DNA from 2 places in the Rhodococcus sp. NPDC003383 genome. Region 2 is predicted to be linked to the other one. Evidence: riboswitches for the same ligand, from Rfam matches in the RefSeq annotation. Region 2 holds a riboswitch; the other holds the start of a gene.
The links. Region 2 has a riboswitch for glycine ahead of ACWDTS_RS05520 (DMT family transporter). Riboswitches for the same ligand answer to the same signal wherever they lie in the genome.

Region 1: linked by a shared signal. The riboswitch ahead of gcvP (aminomethyl-transferring glycine dehydrogenase) and the one ahead of ACWDTS_RS05520 (DMT family transporter) in region 2 are both predicted to bind glycine.

Annotation. Positions count from the first base shown of each region.
Region 1 is NZ_JBSFRG010000033.1:30,927-38,510, forward strand. It holds gene ACWDTS_RS23445 (helix-turn-helix transcriptional regulator) at 1-204, opposite strand, end outside; gene gcvP (aminomethyl-transferring glycine dehydrogenase) at 384-3,236, opposite strand; glycine riboswitch at 3,407-3,501, opposite strand; gene ACWDTS_RS23455 (MerR family transcriptional regulator) at 3,590-4,156, opposite strand; gene ACWDTS_RS23460 (bifunctional nuclease family protein) at 4,471-4,944, opposite strand; gene ftsR (transcriptional regulator FtsR) at 5,089-5,829, opposite strand; gene garA (glycogen accumulation regulator GarA) at 5,829-6,296, opposite strand; gene gcvH (glycine cleavage system protein GcvH) at 6,476-6,880, opposite strand; gene ACWDTS_RS23480 (DUF881 domain-containing protein) at 6,924-7,584, opposite strand, start outside.
Region 2 is NZ_JBSFRG010000004.1:120,191-127,774, reverse strand. It holds gene ACWDTS_RS05530 (NADP-dependent oxidoreductase) at 1-51, opposite strand, end outside; gene ACWDTS_RS05525 (class I adenylate-forming enzyme family protein) at 89-1,582, opposite strand; glycine riboswitch at 1,841-1,931, shown strand; gene ACWDTS_RS05520 (DMT family transporter) at 2,071-3,045, shown strand; gene ACWDTS_RS05515 (SPFH domain-containing protein) at 3,102-4,355, opposite strand; gene ACWDTS_RS05510 (NfeD family protein) at 4,358-4,789, opposite strand; gene ACWDTS_RS05505 (ArsR/SmtB family transcription factor) at 5,016-5,381, shown strand; gene ACWDTS_RS05500 (SulP family inorganic anion transporter) at 5,832-7,584, shown strand, end outside.

The DNA of each region.
Region 1 (7,584 bases), on a different contig from region 2:
GATCCGACGCGTCATCAGGTAGGTGTACGGCGGTTCGCCGTAGGCCAGACGGAACTGCCGGCTCAGATGGCCCGCCGACATGTGCACGTCCCGCGCGAGCTGTTCCACGTCCAGCGGCCGGGCGTACTCGCGGTCGATGCGGTCCCGGACCCGGCGCAGCCGTGCCAGATCCCGCAACCGTTCGGAGTCTGCTCGCGTCGCCACGCCCCCATGCTCGCACGTCCGGTCGTGGATGGGTGATTGATGCGGGACGTGAGGTAATAGGTGTCGTGCGGTGTGCTGGGTGAGGTAGTGTTCGGTTTTTTAATTTGTTCCGTCCTGTGCAGAATATTGTTCGATCGAAGTTCGGGGTGCCGGTCTCACCGGCACCCCGAATCGGACGATCAGTCGGCGTACGCCTCGAGCGGTGGGCAGGAACAGACGAGGTTACGGTCCCCGTGTGCCCCGTCGATGCGCCGGACGGACGGCCACACCTTCGCACGCGACTTCCCCAGCGGGAACACCGCGATCTCCCGCGTGTACGGGTGGTTCCACTCCCCGACCAGGCATTCCGCCGTGTGCGGAGCACCCCGCAGCGGGTTGTCGTCGACCGGCCACTCCCCTGCCCCGACGCGGTCGATCTCCTTGCGGATGGAGATCATCGCGTCGACGAAGGCGTCGAGTTCGGCCAGATCCTCGCTCTCGGTCGGCTCCACCATCAACGTTCCCGCGACCGGGAAACTCATGGTGGGCGCGTGGAACCCGTAGTCCGCCAACCGCTTCGCGACATCGTCGACGGTGACGCCGGTGTCCTTGGTGATCTGGCGCAGATCGAGGATGCACTCGTGTGCGACCATGCCGTTCTCTCCGGTGTACAGCACCGGGAAGTACTCGTCGAGACGGCGGGCGATGTAGTTGGCGGACGCAATGGCTGTCAGCGACGCACGGCGCAGGCCCTGCGCACCCATCAGCTTGATGTACGCCCACGTGATCGGCAGGATCGACGCCGAACCGTAGGGCGCGGCCGACACGGGTCCGGCGCCCCCGAGCTCGGGTGCCTCCGGATGACCCGGCAGGTAGGGCGCGAGGTGCTCGCGGACACCGATCGGTCCCACGCCCGGCCCGCCGCCGCCGTGCGGAATGCAGAACGTCTTGTGCAGGTTCAGATGGCTCACGTCGCCACCGAACTTGCCCGGCCGCGCAAGACCGACGAGCGCGTTGAGGTTCGCCCCGTCGATGTACACCTGACCGCCCGCGTCGTGGACGGCCCCGCAGATCTCGGCGATCTCGTGCTCGTACACACCGTGGGTCGACGGGTAGGTGATCATGATCGCGGCCAGGCGCTCGGCATGATCGGCGATCTTCGCGCGCAGATCGTCGAGATCGACGTCGCCGTTCGGACGGCACGCAACGACCTCGACCCGCATCCCGGCCATCACCGCGGAGGCCGCGTTGGTGCCGTGGGCGCTCGACGGGATGAGGCACGTGTCGCGATGGTCGTCGCCCCGGTCGAGGTGGTAGTGCCGGATCGCGAGCAGACCGGCGTATTCGCCCTGGCTGCCGGCGTTGGGCTGGAGGCTGACGCGGTCGTAACCGGTGATCGCGGCGAGCCAGCCCTCGAGGTCCGCGATCAGCCGGCGGATCCCGGCGGTCTGCTCCGCGGGTGCGAACGGGTGCAGGTCGGCGAACTCCGGCCAGGTGATCGCTTCCATCTCGGCGGCGGCGTTGAGCTTCATCGTGCACGAGCCGAGCGGGATCATCGTCCGGTCGAGCGCCAGGTCCTTGTCGGACAGTCGCCGCAGGTACCGCATCATCGCGGTTTCGGTGCGGTACTTCGTGAACGACTCGTGCTGCAGGAATGCGCTGGTGCGGGCCAGTGCGGCCGGGATCGCCGATCCCTCGCTCTGCGCGGTGTCCGGGGCGCCGAAGGCGTCGAGCACCGTGCCGATGTGCGCGCTGGTGGTCGCTTCGTCGCAGGAGATGCCGACGTGGTCGTCGTCGACGAGACGCAGGTTGATGCCCGCCTCGCGAGCGTTCGTGACGATCTGTGCGGCGCGACCGGGAACCCGCGCCAGAACGGTGTCGAAGAACCCGGCGTGCACGATCTCGATGCCGGCGGCGCGCAGCGCGGCGGCGAGGGTTTCGGCGTGCGCCGCGACCCGGCGGGCGATCGCGGTCAGGCCGTCTGCGCCGTGGTACGAGGCGTACATCGCGGCCAGGACCGCCAGCAGAACCTGCGCGGTGCAGATGTTGCTCGTCGCCTTCTCGCGGCGGATGTGCTGTTCACGGGTCTGCAGGGCCAGCCGGTAGGCGGGATCTCCGTCCGCATCGACGGACAGGCCGACCAGGCGGCCCGGAAGGTTGCGGGTGTGCGCCGTGTTCACGGCGAGGTAGCCGGCGTGCGGGCCACCGAAGCCCATGGGCACACCGAAGCGCTGGGTGGTGCCGAAGCAGGCGTCCGCGCCCTGCTCGCCAGGCGGGGTGATCAACGTCAGGGCCAGCAGGTCGGCGCCCACCGCCACGAGTGCACCGCGGTCGTGTGCGGCGGCGATGATCGGGGCGGCGTCGAACACCCGTCCGGATGCGCCGGGGATCTGGAGGATGACCCCGAAGAAGTCGCCCTCCGGCAGTCCGTCGTCGACGAGATTCGCGGTGACGATCTCGATGCCCAGCGGCTCGGCGCGGGTGGCGAGGACGGCCGCGGTCTGGGTGAAGAGATCGGAGTCGACGAGCACGCGGGGGCTCTTCGACTTGCGGTTGGCGCGGCGGAGCAGGGTCATCGCCTCAGCGGCGGCGGTGCCTTCGTCGAGCATCGACGAGTTCGCGACCTCCATGCCGGTGAGGTCGGAGACCATCGTCTGGAAGTTGAGCAGGGCTTCGAGCCGGCCCTGGCTGATCTCCGGCTGGTACGGGGTGTACGCCGTGTACCACGCCGGGTTCTCGATGATGTTGCGCAGCAGCACCGGCGGCGTGAGGGTGCCGTAGTAGCCCTGACCGATCATCGAGGTCGACACGGTGTTCTGCGCTGCGAGCTCGGTCAGCGCGGCCAGCACCTCGTGCTCGGACAGCGGCGCGTCCAGCACGTCCAGCCCGTCGGCGATCCCTCCGGTGGCCGGGTCCAGGATCGCGGCCGGCAGTGCCTTCGCCGCGAGGTCTGCGAGTGCGTCGACGCCGACGACGTCGAGGATGCGGCGCAGTGCCGCCTGATCGGGGCCGACGTGACGGTCGGCGAACGTGGAGGTGACGGCATCTGTCATGTGCGATTCCCGGGTGATCGGAGGTCCACGTCCGCGCACGGTCGCACGGCGTGCTTCCCTCCCCCTCTGTCGCGAGCTCGGCGGGCGAGCGCCTGAGAGATTCGGTGACCGGACGTCCGGTCCCTTTCCCCGTGGGCGGGTGGGTGCTCCCACCGCTTTCCAGAGGCGTCGGAGCCCGCACGGTCCTCGGTACCTGAGAGATTGACGGGGAGGTGCTGCTCCTTCGGTGCCCGGATCGGATCCGGAACTCTCCCGTGCGGCGGCGACGCATTGGCGATTCTAGTCCACGGCGATCGCCGCAATCGCGGTCACGGACGCCTTCGCGGTGTGATGAACGTCTAAAATCCCCGGCTCTAGCCGATGCGGCGATTGATGCGGTTGCGGCGACGGGACGCGAGCTCGTCCTCGGGTCGCTGCTCGGCGGCACCTCCGTCGGCGCGCTCGGCCGGGAAGTCCGCGATGCTGCCGGTCAGCTCGCGCATCGCACCGCTGACCGCGATACCGAACACGCCCTGTCCGCCCTGCAGTAAATCGACGACTTCCTCAGGCGACGTGCATTCGTACACGGTGGTGCCGTCGGAGAACAGCGTGATCTTCGCCAGGTCCCGCACCCCGCGCTCACGCAGGTGATCGACCGCGACGCGGATGTTCTGCAGCGAGATGCCCGTGTCCAGCAACCGCTTGACGATCTTGAGGACCAGGATGTCCTTGAACGAGTACAGTCGCTGGCTTCCGGAACCGGCTGCGCCACGGATCGACGGCACGACGAGGTTCGTTCGAGCCCAGTAGTCGAGCTGGCGGTAACTTATTCCGGCGATCTGGCATGCGATGGGAACGCGATAACCGACGAGTTCGTCGGGAACCGAGTCGTCCGGGAACAGACCCGGCTGGATGTCGTCCGTTTGTTGCGTCGACGACATCGAGGTCGAGCGGTTCCCTTCGTCGATATCGCCGTGCCCCTGTCCCTGCGGCCGATCTCGCACTGTGTTGACTCCCTCTTACGTGCCCACCCGTCGCCCCGTAACAACGGACGGGCGGATTCCCCCCCACCCATCCGATCGTCGCGTGCTAGTCAAGGCCCGTCGAGCAGATCCGAATTGCGGATTCACTCAGCGTACGCTCTGTCTCGAGCGTAGGGCAGCAACACGCCGACCGGTCGTAAAACCTTCGAGTCGTACCGCGTGCCCCGACCCGGAGGGATCGAGGCACGGTAGAACAGCCGATGACGTCCGATTCAGCCGTCCGTCGCCTTGAAGTCGTCGGGCGACACGGACTCGAGAAATTCCTTGAACTTCTCGACCTCGTCCTCCCGTTCGTCGGGCATGACGAGACCGGCCTCCGCCAGCACCGGTTCCTCGACGAAGACCGGTACACCGACGCGCAACGCTACAGCGACCGCGTCCGAAGGGCGGCACGACACGCGCATGCCACCCTGGAAAATCATGTCGGCGTAGAAGGTCCCCTCCTGCAGGTCCACGATCCGGATCTCCTGTAGGACATGCCCGAATGCTTCCAGAAGGTTCTTGATCAGATCGTGCGTCAGCGGACGCGCCGGTTCGACGCCCTGCTGTTCGAGCGCGATCGCAGTCGCCTCCATCTGACCGATCCAGATCGGCAGATACCTGTCGCCGTCGGCCTCTCGCAACAGCAGGACCGGCTGGTTCTGCGGCTGTTCGACCCGAATGCCCACTATCCGCATCTCGCTCATGCCGGTGCCTCCATCCCGCTGGCCGTCCGGGGACGAACCCCGCGTGGCAATCCTGCCTGAATTCTAGTGCGATCCGGCAGGCGCGTCAGGTGCCGGCGGTCGTCGGGGTTCTCACCGCGATCACCGCCGGCGTGCACGAACGGTTCAGCGGTCGAGTGCGCCGTGAACCGCTGCCTTCACCAGGCACGTGTGCAGCGTCAGTGACAGCGCCGCCAACTCCCGGACCATCTCCTCGGCTCGCGCCCGCGCTCCCGCGTCGCGCCCCTTGGCGATCGGACCCGCGATCTGCGCGACCAGGCTCGCTTCCCGGTCCGCCGCGAGCTTGAACGCCCGCAGGTGCCGCACCTCGAGCCCGAACTCCGACATGGCCTTGGCGGTTCGGGCGAGCAGCACCGCGTCCCCGTCGAAGAATCCCGCCGCGCCCGGCACGATCAGCCCGGCACGAACCAGCTCGGTCAGGAAGCCCACGTCGATTCCGGCGCGCTCGCACAGATCGTCGCGGCTCATGCGGACTTCACGGTCGGTGCGCAGCACCTCGGGCGAGACCTCGCCCGGCGCCACGGCCAACGGCCGTGGACGCTTCGGGCGGGACTCCACTGCGCCCACCGTTGCGGCACCTCGGTCGATCGCCTCGAGCTGTTCCTTGATCACCTTCAGAGGCAGGTACTGATCCCGCTGCGCGGTCAGCACATACCGCAGTCGCTCGCAGTCCTCGATCGAGAAACGTCGATATCCCGAGGGCGTGCGTTCCGGGCTGATGAGCCCCTCGGCCTCGAGAAACCTGATCTTCGAGATCGTCACGTCCGGAAACTCCGGGCGGAGCCGATCGAGAACCGACCCGATCGACATTCCGCCCGGTGCCGTTTGGCGGGCAGCAGCGGTCATCAGCTACCTGCGCCCTGGTTTCCTCGCGGACCGGTGAGGAACACCAGCCGGAACTTTCCGATCTGCACCTCGTCGCCGTTCGCCAGCACCGCCGAATCGACCGGCTCCCGGTTGACGTAGGTGCCGTTGAGGCTTCCCACGTCGACGACCTGGAACTCACCCTCGTCCTGACGGAACTCGGCGTGCCGACGGCTGACGGTCACGTCGTCGAGGAATATGTCGCTGTCCGGGTGCCGTCCCGCGGACGTCGTCGGCTGGTCCAGCAGGAAACGCGATCCCGCGTTGGGTCCACGCTTGACGACAAGCAGTGCCGACCCGGCGGGCAGTCCCTCGACACCCGAGACCGGAGCCTCCGAGGTCGCCGCCCCCGAGCCGGCGGTTTCCAGTTCACTCAGGAAGTCGGCGCGAAACACCGAAGTGGTTTCCGCAGGGGTTTCCTCGTATCCCGCGTTGCCGTTCTCGCTCACCGTTACTCCTTATCCGTTCGACCGATCGGGCAAACCACCCCGACCGGTCGTTGTTTCGTTCAGCCACGATCACTTTCGACTACGGACCCGCGCCCCCGACAACGGCACACGCCTGACACGACCGTACCCTGAGCCGGCTCCTCGGCGTAGGCGGACGCGGTTGTCGCGCACGGGAACCGTCAGTTTTCGATGAGAGCGCGGTAGGCGTCGGCGTCCAGCGTCTCGCCGAGCGCCGCGTCCAGCTCACCCTCGCTACCGACCTCGACGTCGACGAGCCACCCTTCGCCGTAGGGAGCCGAGTTCACCAGCTCGGGGTTCGCCTCCAGATCCGTGTTGACCGCAACCACTTTCGCGCTGATCGGCGCGTACACGTCCGAGACGCTCTTCGTCGATTCGACCTCGCCGAAGGATTCACCGGCGGTCACCTCGGTCCCGGTCTCCGGCAACTGCACGAACACGACGTCGCCGAGCTGCGACTGCGCGTACGCGGTGATACCGATCCGCGCGGTGGTCGCGCTCGTCCGCTGCACCCACTCGTGTTCCGCCGTGTAACGCAGATCGGCGGGGGTTTCGAACTCACTCACGACAGGGTCCTTTCGGCGACGACATTCGTCACGAACGTCTGATTCAGTTTCCGGGCTGAGAGTATTGGCGGGCTTCGACCTGCCGCAAGGCGGACACGTCGACCTGCGGAGACTGTTCGATCACCAATGTTCCTCCGGTCCGCGCGACAGTGTCCACAACTCCGCCGGGGATGTTCAGCGCGGCCGCGAGGGTCGGTCCGTCCCCGATCGCGGTGACCGTGTACGGGGCGACGAGCGGGACGTCGTCGACGACCACGGCACCGCCGGGACCGGTCACCCACGAGTCCACGCCGATCCGGACGGGCGGGCCGCCGGCCCCGGCGATCTGGATGGCTTCCGCTCCGGCCGCACGCAACTCCTGGATCATGTCGAGGACGACCTCCGAGCCGATGCCGCGCACCGGATCGGTCACGGTCAGTACGACACCCGGGCCGGTGGCCGGGACCGTGCCGACCTGGATGGCCAGGTCCGAGAGCCGCGCGCGGGCCTCGTCGAGAGCGGCCTCCGATCCGTTCTGCTCCAGGCTGGTCAGCGTCGATTCGAGCGCGGTGATCTCCTGACGCAGCTCGGCCTCGGTGCGGTTCAGGTTGTCGAGCAGCACGAGCAGGTCGGCCGGGCGGGCCGAGTCGAGGGCATCACCGGATTCGGTGTTGCGGACCTGGGTGGCGATCGCGACGCCGAGCAGCACGATCAGCAGCCCGGCC
Region 2 (7,584 bases):
CCGAAGGACCCACTCGCGCCGGAGGAGTTCGGTGTCGACGGTGTCGGTCACGGCAATGCCTGTTCTCTCCACGATGCGGACGGCGGGGTCATCCTGCGAGGCCGGCGGTGACCTGTTCGACGAGGTCGCGGCGCACGAGTTTGCCGGTCGGGGTACGAGGCAGATCGTCGACGAACACCACGTCGTCGGGAGTCCTCGAGCCGCGCAGGCGCTCGCGGCACCACGTCCGGATCGCGTCGGCGTCGTCGTGGGCGTCCGCCGCCGGGACGATCACCGCGCAGATCCGTTCACCCCACTCGTCGTCGGGGGTGCCGATCACCGCCACCTCCCGCACCTGGGGATGATGCGCCAGCACGTCCTCGATCTCGGCCGGCGCGATGTTCTCACCACCACGGATGATGGTGTCGTCCGCGCGGCCACCGATGTAGAGGTAGCCGTCCTCGATCCGGGCGCGGTCCCGGGTGGGGAACCAACCGTCCGCGTCGAGCACCGAACCGTTACCCATGTACTCGCCGCTGACCTGCGCTCCGCGCACCCACAGCAGGCCCGTCTCCCCCTCGGGCAGTACGCGATCGCCGTCCTCCGAACGGATCTGCGCCTCGATACCGGGCACGATCCGGCCGGTCGAGGCGAGCCGGCCGCGCAGTTCCGGATTCGCGAAGGCCTCCCGATGGTCCTCGGGACCGAGGACCGCGATCGTCGAACTGGTCTCGGTCAGGCCGTAGGCGTTGACGAATCCGGTGTCGCCGAACGCCGCGAGAGCACGTTCGAGGACCGGTTGGGGCATCCGTGCGCCGCCGTAGGCGAGCGACCCGAGCGTGGGGACGGCGGCGGGCGCGCCGTCGAGGTGGTCGACGATGCGGGCGAGCATCGTGGGCACCACCATGGCGCTGGTGACCCCCTCCGTCCGGACGAGGTCGAGCCACCCCTGCGGCGTGAAATCGGGCAGGTAGACCATGCGGCGACCCGAGTAGACGTTGCTCAGGACGGCCCCGAGGCCTGCGATGTGATACGGCGGGGTGCTCACCAGGGTCGCGTGCTCCTCTGCCGCGGAACCGAATTCGACGGTGTTGAGGAGGTACGAGAGCAGGTGCCGGTGACGGAGCAGCACGTCCTTCGGAGCCGAGGTGGTACCGGAGGTGAACAGCACGATCGCCGTGCCCTCGTCCTCCGAGCGATCGGCCTCCAACGGCTCCGTCGCGTTCGCCAGTCCGAGGAATTCGTCCGTCGAGACGATGCGGCGCGCGCATCCGTCGAGTTTGGTCACGTACTCGGCGTCCGCCACGACCACCGGATCGTCGAGTCGGTCGATCAGTTCGAGCAATTGCGGGGCCGGAAGCCGGTAGTTCAAGGGAGCCAGGGGGATTCCGGCGCGCCCCGCTGCGAACATCAGCGTGGGGAGCACCGGACCGTTGACGCCGACGAAGACGACGTGGCGGGCTCCGAGTTCGGCGAGCAGGCCCGCACCGCGCGAAGCGAGTTCGTCGAGTTGCCGATAGGTCGTGCCGTTCGCCCGCGGACCCAGAGCGATCCGATCGGGGGTGGCGGCAGACGCCATGTCGAGGACCATCCCGATGCCCATATGACCACCTGTCTGTAGATGCCGTTGCCGTACGAGAGAAGAGACGATTCGACCGGTGGTCCCGATTCGTCGGAATGCGAAATCACCGATGCGCGCCGGTCGAGAAAAACCGTGTGACCCACACCATAGCAATTATGCCTATATTTGTGAAGGTATCCGACGATCTTTTTCGATATGGCCTGTGACCTGCGAAAACAACCCGACATGCTCACGCACCCGCAGCCATGACATACTTGACGCCACAACTGAACAGCCACCCGAACCGCGGCGGGAGAGTCCCGCACAGCAGCGGGCGCCGAAGGAGCAACCTCCCCGGGAATCTCTCAGGCCCCCAGACCGCCGTGGCGAGGCTCCTCTGGAAAGCAACCCGTCCGGGTTCACCGAAGGTGTAAGCGGATCACGTCCGCGAAAGCTCTCAGGTCAATGACAGAGCGGGGAAACGACATCACCCGCTGGTGCCGCAGTGCACCCTGGCCTGAGGAATACGTGTGACCGTTTCCCTCGGCGCGCCCCCGCGCGCCCAAGTTTCCGGCGCGCCGCCGCGCGCCCAGCTTCCCGCTCCCACTCCCCGATCCGCGCCCTCCCGCGACCGGCGATTCGGCGTCGTCGCCATCGTCCTGTCCGCCACGGCGATGGGCGCGGCCGGTCTGTTCGGACGCATGGCCACGCCCGACGGCGCGGTGCTCGGTGAGGCCCTGACCTTCGGGCGCATGGCGGTGGGCGCGGTGGGCATGCTGGTGCTGCTCGCGTTCACCCGTCGTCTCGGGCAGGTGCGGCGAGTCCGCCTGTCCGCGTCGGTCGTCGCAGGTGGGGTCTTCCTCGGCTTGTCGCTGGCCACCTACCTGTCCGCGACCGTACTGACCGACCTGTCCCGGGCGGTCGTGTTGCACTATCTCGGACCGGTCGTCGCGACCGTCCTCGCCCGCGTGGTGTTGAAGGAATCGATCACGCGCCTCGACGCGTTGTCGCTCGGCGCGGCGTTCGTCGGCATGCTGTTCGCGGCCGGTTTCGTCGGCGGGAATTCCGGCGGTGGCGAGCAGGAGACGCTGGGGACCGTGCTCGGGGTCGCGTCGGGGATCTTCTACGGCGCCGCCCTGCTGTGCTACCGCTACCGGAGCGACATGCCGTCCGACGTCCGGTGCTTCTGGAACTTCGCCTTCGGTGCGGTCGCGACCGCGGCGATGGTCGTGGTGACGCGGCCCGATCTGTCGGGCATGACGGCGAGCAACTGGGCTTGGGCGGCAGGGTTCTTCGTCGTCTGCGGTCTGTTCGCCCTGGGGTTGCTGGTGGTCGCCGGTAAGCACCTGCGTGCCGCCGAGCTCTCGGGTCTGTCCTATCTCGAAGTGGTGGTGGCCCTGACGATCGGCGTGCTCGCGTTCGGCGAGGCCGCGTCCATCCCGGCCGTGTTCGGTTCGGCGCTGATCCTGGTGGCGATGGCGCTGCCGCTGCTCGCCCGGCGATAACCCCTCGTGCGTGGTTTCGGTAGCACCCGCTACCGAAACCGCGCACGAGCGGGGGGTCAGTCCTGGCGGTGCCGCGGTTCCTCCGACGCGGGAGGCGCGAGGTCCGGTGCTGCGGGCGGCACCCAGCCGGTCGAGAACTGCTCCGACGCCGGCAGCGCCCCGGGCGTGCCGAATTCCGTTCCTCCGGCCGGTTCCCCGCTCGTGCGCACCGCCGGCTCGACGGGCTTGCGCGCGACGGCTTCGGCCTCGGCGACCGCCTGCGCGACCTCCGGGTCGCGGGCGGTGGTGAACCAGTCGGCGACCTCGGCGGTGTCGTCCTCCGGCCGGGGCAGTTCCTCCTCGACGGCCGTCGGCTCGAAGCGGAAGACCCCGTCGTCACCGGGCGCGCCGAGGGTCTTCGCGAATCCCTTGAGCGCATCACCGAAGTCACTGGGCACCAGCCACACCTTGTTCGCATCGCCCTGCGCCATCTGCGGCAGCGTCTGCAGGTACTGGTACGCGAGCAGTTCGGGCGTCGGCTTACCGGACTTGATCGCCGCGAACACCTTCTCGATGGCCTTCGCCTGGCCCTGCGATTCGAGATACTTCGCGGCCCGATCGCCCTGGGCCCGCAGGATCCGGGACTGGCGGTCGGCCTCGGCCTCGAGAATCGCGGCCTGCTTGGCGCCCTCGGCCGAGAGGATCCGTGATTGCTTGTCGCCCTCGGCGGTCTTGATCGCGGCTTCGCGGTGACCTTCGGCGGTGAGGATCATCGCGCGCTTCTCGCGATCGGCCTTCATCTGCTTCTCCATCGATTCCTGGATCGACGGCGGCGGATCGATGCTCTTCAGTTCGACGCGGGCGACCCGCAGCCCCCACCGGCCGGTCGCTTCGTCGAGCACGCCCCGCAGCTGGCCGTTGATGGAGTCGCGCGAGGTCAGGGTGTCTTCGAGGGTCATCCCGCCGACGACGTTGCGCAGCGTCGTCACCGTCAGCTGCTCGACCGCGGCGATGTAGTTGCTGATCTCGTAGACCGCTGCCTGCGGGTTGGTGACCTGGAAGTACACGACGGTGTCGATGCTCAGCGTCAGGTTGTCCTGGGTGATCACGGGCTGCGGCGGGAACGAGACGACCCGTTCGCGCAGGTCGACCTTCGCGCGGATCCGGTCGACGAACGGCACCAGGAAGGTGAGCTGTCCCGACGCGGTCCGGTAGTAGCGACCCAGCCGTTCGATCACCGCAGCCTCGGCCTGCGGAATCAGCGCGACCGACTTGACCACGACCAGCACCACGAGTGCCACCAGGACGGCGAGCACGATCAACGCTTCCATCGTCAGACACCCCTCCATACGACGGCCGTCGCGCCGTCGATCTGCATCACCGTCACAGTGGTTCCCGGTTCGTACACCGCGGTTTCGTCGAGCGGGCGCGCCGTCCAGACCTCACCGTCGATCTTCACCCGGCCCGAATGCTCGTCGACCTGCTCGAGAACGAGGGCATGTTTGCCCGGCAGCGCGTCGACACCCGTGGTCAGCGCGGGCGGAGCCGAATAGCGCCGGCGCAGCGCCGGTCGAACCCCGAGCAGCAGCACCAGCGAGGACAGCGCGAACACCACGGCATCGGCCCACACGGGAAAGTCCGTCGCAGCCGAGACGCCCGCGGTCACCAGGGCGGCGCCACCGAGCATGAGCAGCACGAAGTCTCCGGTCAGCGCCTCGGCTGCGGCGAGGGCCACACCCGCGATCAGCCAGATCAATGCCGTCACGTCACCATCGAACCACAAATCGGACACCGGGGCAGACGCCCAGGCAGAGCGGTCCTCGCGGGCACCGTCGGCAGCAACGCCAATTGGCGAATTGCTAAGATTCGCAAATAGCTCTTCCGCATGGCATGATTCCGCCGAGCGTGAGGGTGCACGAATGCGTTCCCACGACGAGGACGAGAACCCCTCGACCGGAAGCCGCCGGCCGACGGAGACCACAGGAGGCGCCATGGCCACGAACGCGCGCCAACCGCTGTACCAGATGAAGGCGGACTTCTTCAAAACACTGGGGCACCCGGCGCGGATCAGGGTGCTCGAACTGCTGAGCGAGCGTGATCACGCCGTCTCGGAGATGCTGCCGGAGGTCGGGATCGAACCGGCGAACCTGTCCCAGCAGCTGTCGATCCTGCGCCGCGCCGGACTGGTGACGGCCAGGCGGGAGGGCCTCTCGGTCTCCTACACGTTGACCTCGCCGCAGGTCGCGGATCTGTTGAAGATCGCCAGGGGGATCCTCACGGGCGTGGTCGCGGGACAGGCCGAGCTGCTCGAGGACCAACCGGAGTCCCCGACACTGGTGGGCAACTCGGCAGGCTGACCGGCCGAGCTTCGGCGCGGCGCAGCCCGCACCCGCTGATTGCGGTTTTTCTAAACTTCATACCTTGCATGATTCCTAAATACACACCTTGCACGAACGGACGATGAGGGTGAGCGACAAGGACCACGACGCGCGCGGATCCACCGGTAGCACGAAACTGCCGCCGCGAAGCCTGACGGCCGCAGCGCCGGGCCCATGACCCAGGCGCGGAACGCATCACGTCGATCTGCCCGCGTTCCGCGCCTTCCCCCGGGCCCCGGCACGGAGGAGAGGGATCGCCTCCTCCCTGCCGGGGCCGCGTCTCCCCCGGCCGGGCCTGTGCCCCTCGACAGGCCCGGCCGGGGGAAACGATCCGCAACACCCGTCCACCACAGTCGACCGAACCGCGCACCACGCATCACCCGGCTTTCCCTCGCCGGAAAGGTTCTCGGCACACTGAGGAAGCTGCACATGTCTGTACTGGGAAGCCCGAACGAGCCCGCGAACACGACCGGCCCCACCGGTAACCGCGTCTCCGGCGTGGTTCGGTCGGTCGCCGCACTCCTGCCCCGATGGAGCGAGTGGAAACCCGCGCTCCGCGCTCCCGGCGCCGATCTGCTCTCCGGCCTGATCGTCGCGCTGGTGGCACTGCCGCTGGCGCTGGGCTTCGGTGTCAGCTCCGGCCTCGGTGCCGCCGCAGGCCTGACCACCGCGGTCATCGCCGGAGCCGTCGCGGCCGTGTTCGGCGGTTCCCGATTCCAGGTGTCGGGCCCCACAGGCGCGATGACGGTGGTCCTGGTGCCGATCGTGGCCCAGTACGGTCCGACGGGTGTGCTCGCGGTCGGGCTGATCGCGGGTGTGGTCCTGGTCGCGCTGGCATTCGCGGGCATCGGCCGAGCCGTCCGCTACATGCCGGCCCCCGTGATCGAAGGGTTCACCGCCGGCATCGCCGTCGTCATCGCTCTCCAGCAGGTCCCGGCCGCCCTGGGCATCTCCGGCGCCGAGGGCGAGAAGGTGTGGCAGTCCGCGTTCGACGCGGTGCACAAGTTCGTCGCGGACCCGTCGATCCTGACACCGTCGATCGCGCTGGTGGTCGCGGTGGCGATTCTCATCGGCGGACGCTTCTTCCCGCGGATTCCGTTCTCCCTCGTCGCGGTCGCCGCCGCGACCGTCGTCGCGCAACTGTTCGGCTGGGACATCGCCCGGATCGGCGCCATTCCGTCCGGGTTCTCCGCACCGACCCTGAGCTTCCTGGACCTGGGGAATCTCACCTCGCTGATCGCACCGGCCCTCGCCGTGGCCGCCTTGGCGGCGCTCGAGTCGCTCCTCTCGGCGACCGCCGCGGATTCGATGGCCGTCGGCACGCGCCACGATCCCGACCGGGAACTGTTCGGGCAGGGCCTGGCGAACATCGCCGCACCGCTGTTCGGCGGTGTCCCGGCGACCGGCGCGATCGCCCGGACCGCGGTCAACGTCCGCTCCGGCGCCCGGACCCGGCTCGCGGCCCTGACCCACGCGCTCATCCTCGCCGCGATCGTGTACCTGGCCGCCGGTCTCGTCGCCGAGATTCCCCTCTCCGCGCTCGCCGGGGTGCTCCTGGCCACCACCGTCCGGATGGTCGAGACCGCCTCCGTCCTCGCCATCGCCCGCGCCGGCCGCGCCGACACCGTGGTGATGATCGCGACGTTCCTCGTCACGGTCGTCTTCGATCTGGTCACCGCGGTCGCCGTCGGCGTCGGATTCGCCGCGCTCCTCGCGCTGCGGGCAGTCGCCAAGTCGGCGCGGATCGAGCAGGTCCCGCTCGAACAGGGCGATCACCTGGCCGAAGAGCACGAACTCCTGCGCGAGCACATCGTCGCCTACCGCATCGAGGGCGCGTTGTTCTTCGCCGCGGCGCACCGATTCCTCCTCGAACTCGCCGAGGTCGCGGACGTGAAGGTGGTGATCCTGCGCATGTCGCGGGTGACCGCCCTCGACGCCACCGGCGCGATCGTCCTCAAGGACGCCATCACCAAACTCGAGCACCGTCACATCACCGTGTTGATCTCCGGTACCAAGCCCGAACACGTACGCCCACTCGAAGCTGTCGGCGTGTTCACCACCAGCGACGGCCAGGAACGACCCGTCTTCGAGACGACCCCGCGCGCGATCGGCTTCGCGCGCATGCTCGTCCTTCCCGACAGCCACTACGCCTCCACCGGCACCGGCACCGGCACCGAGGACT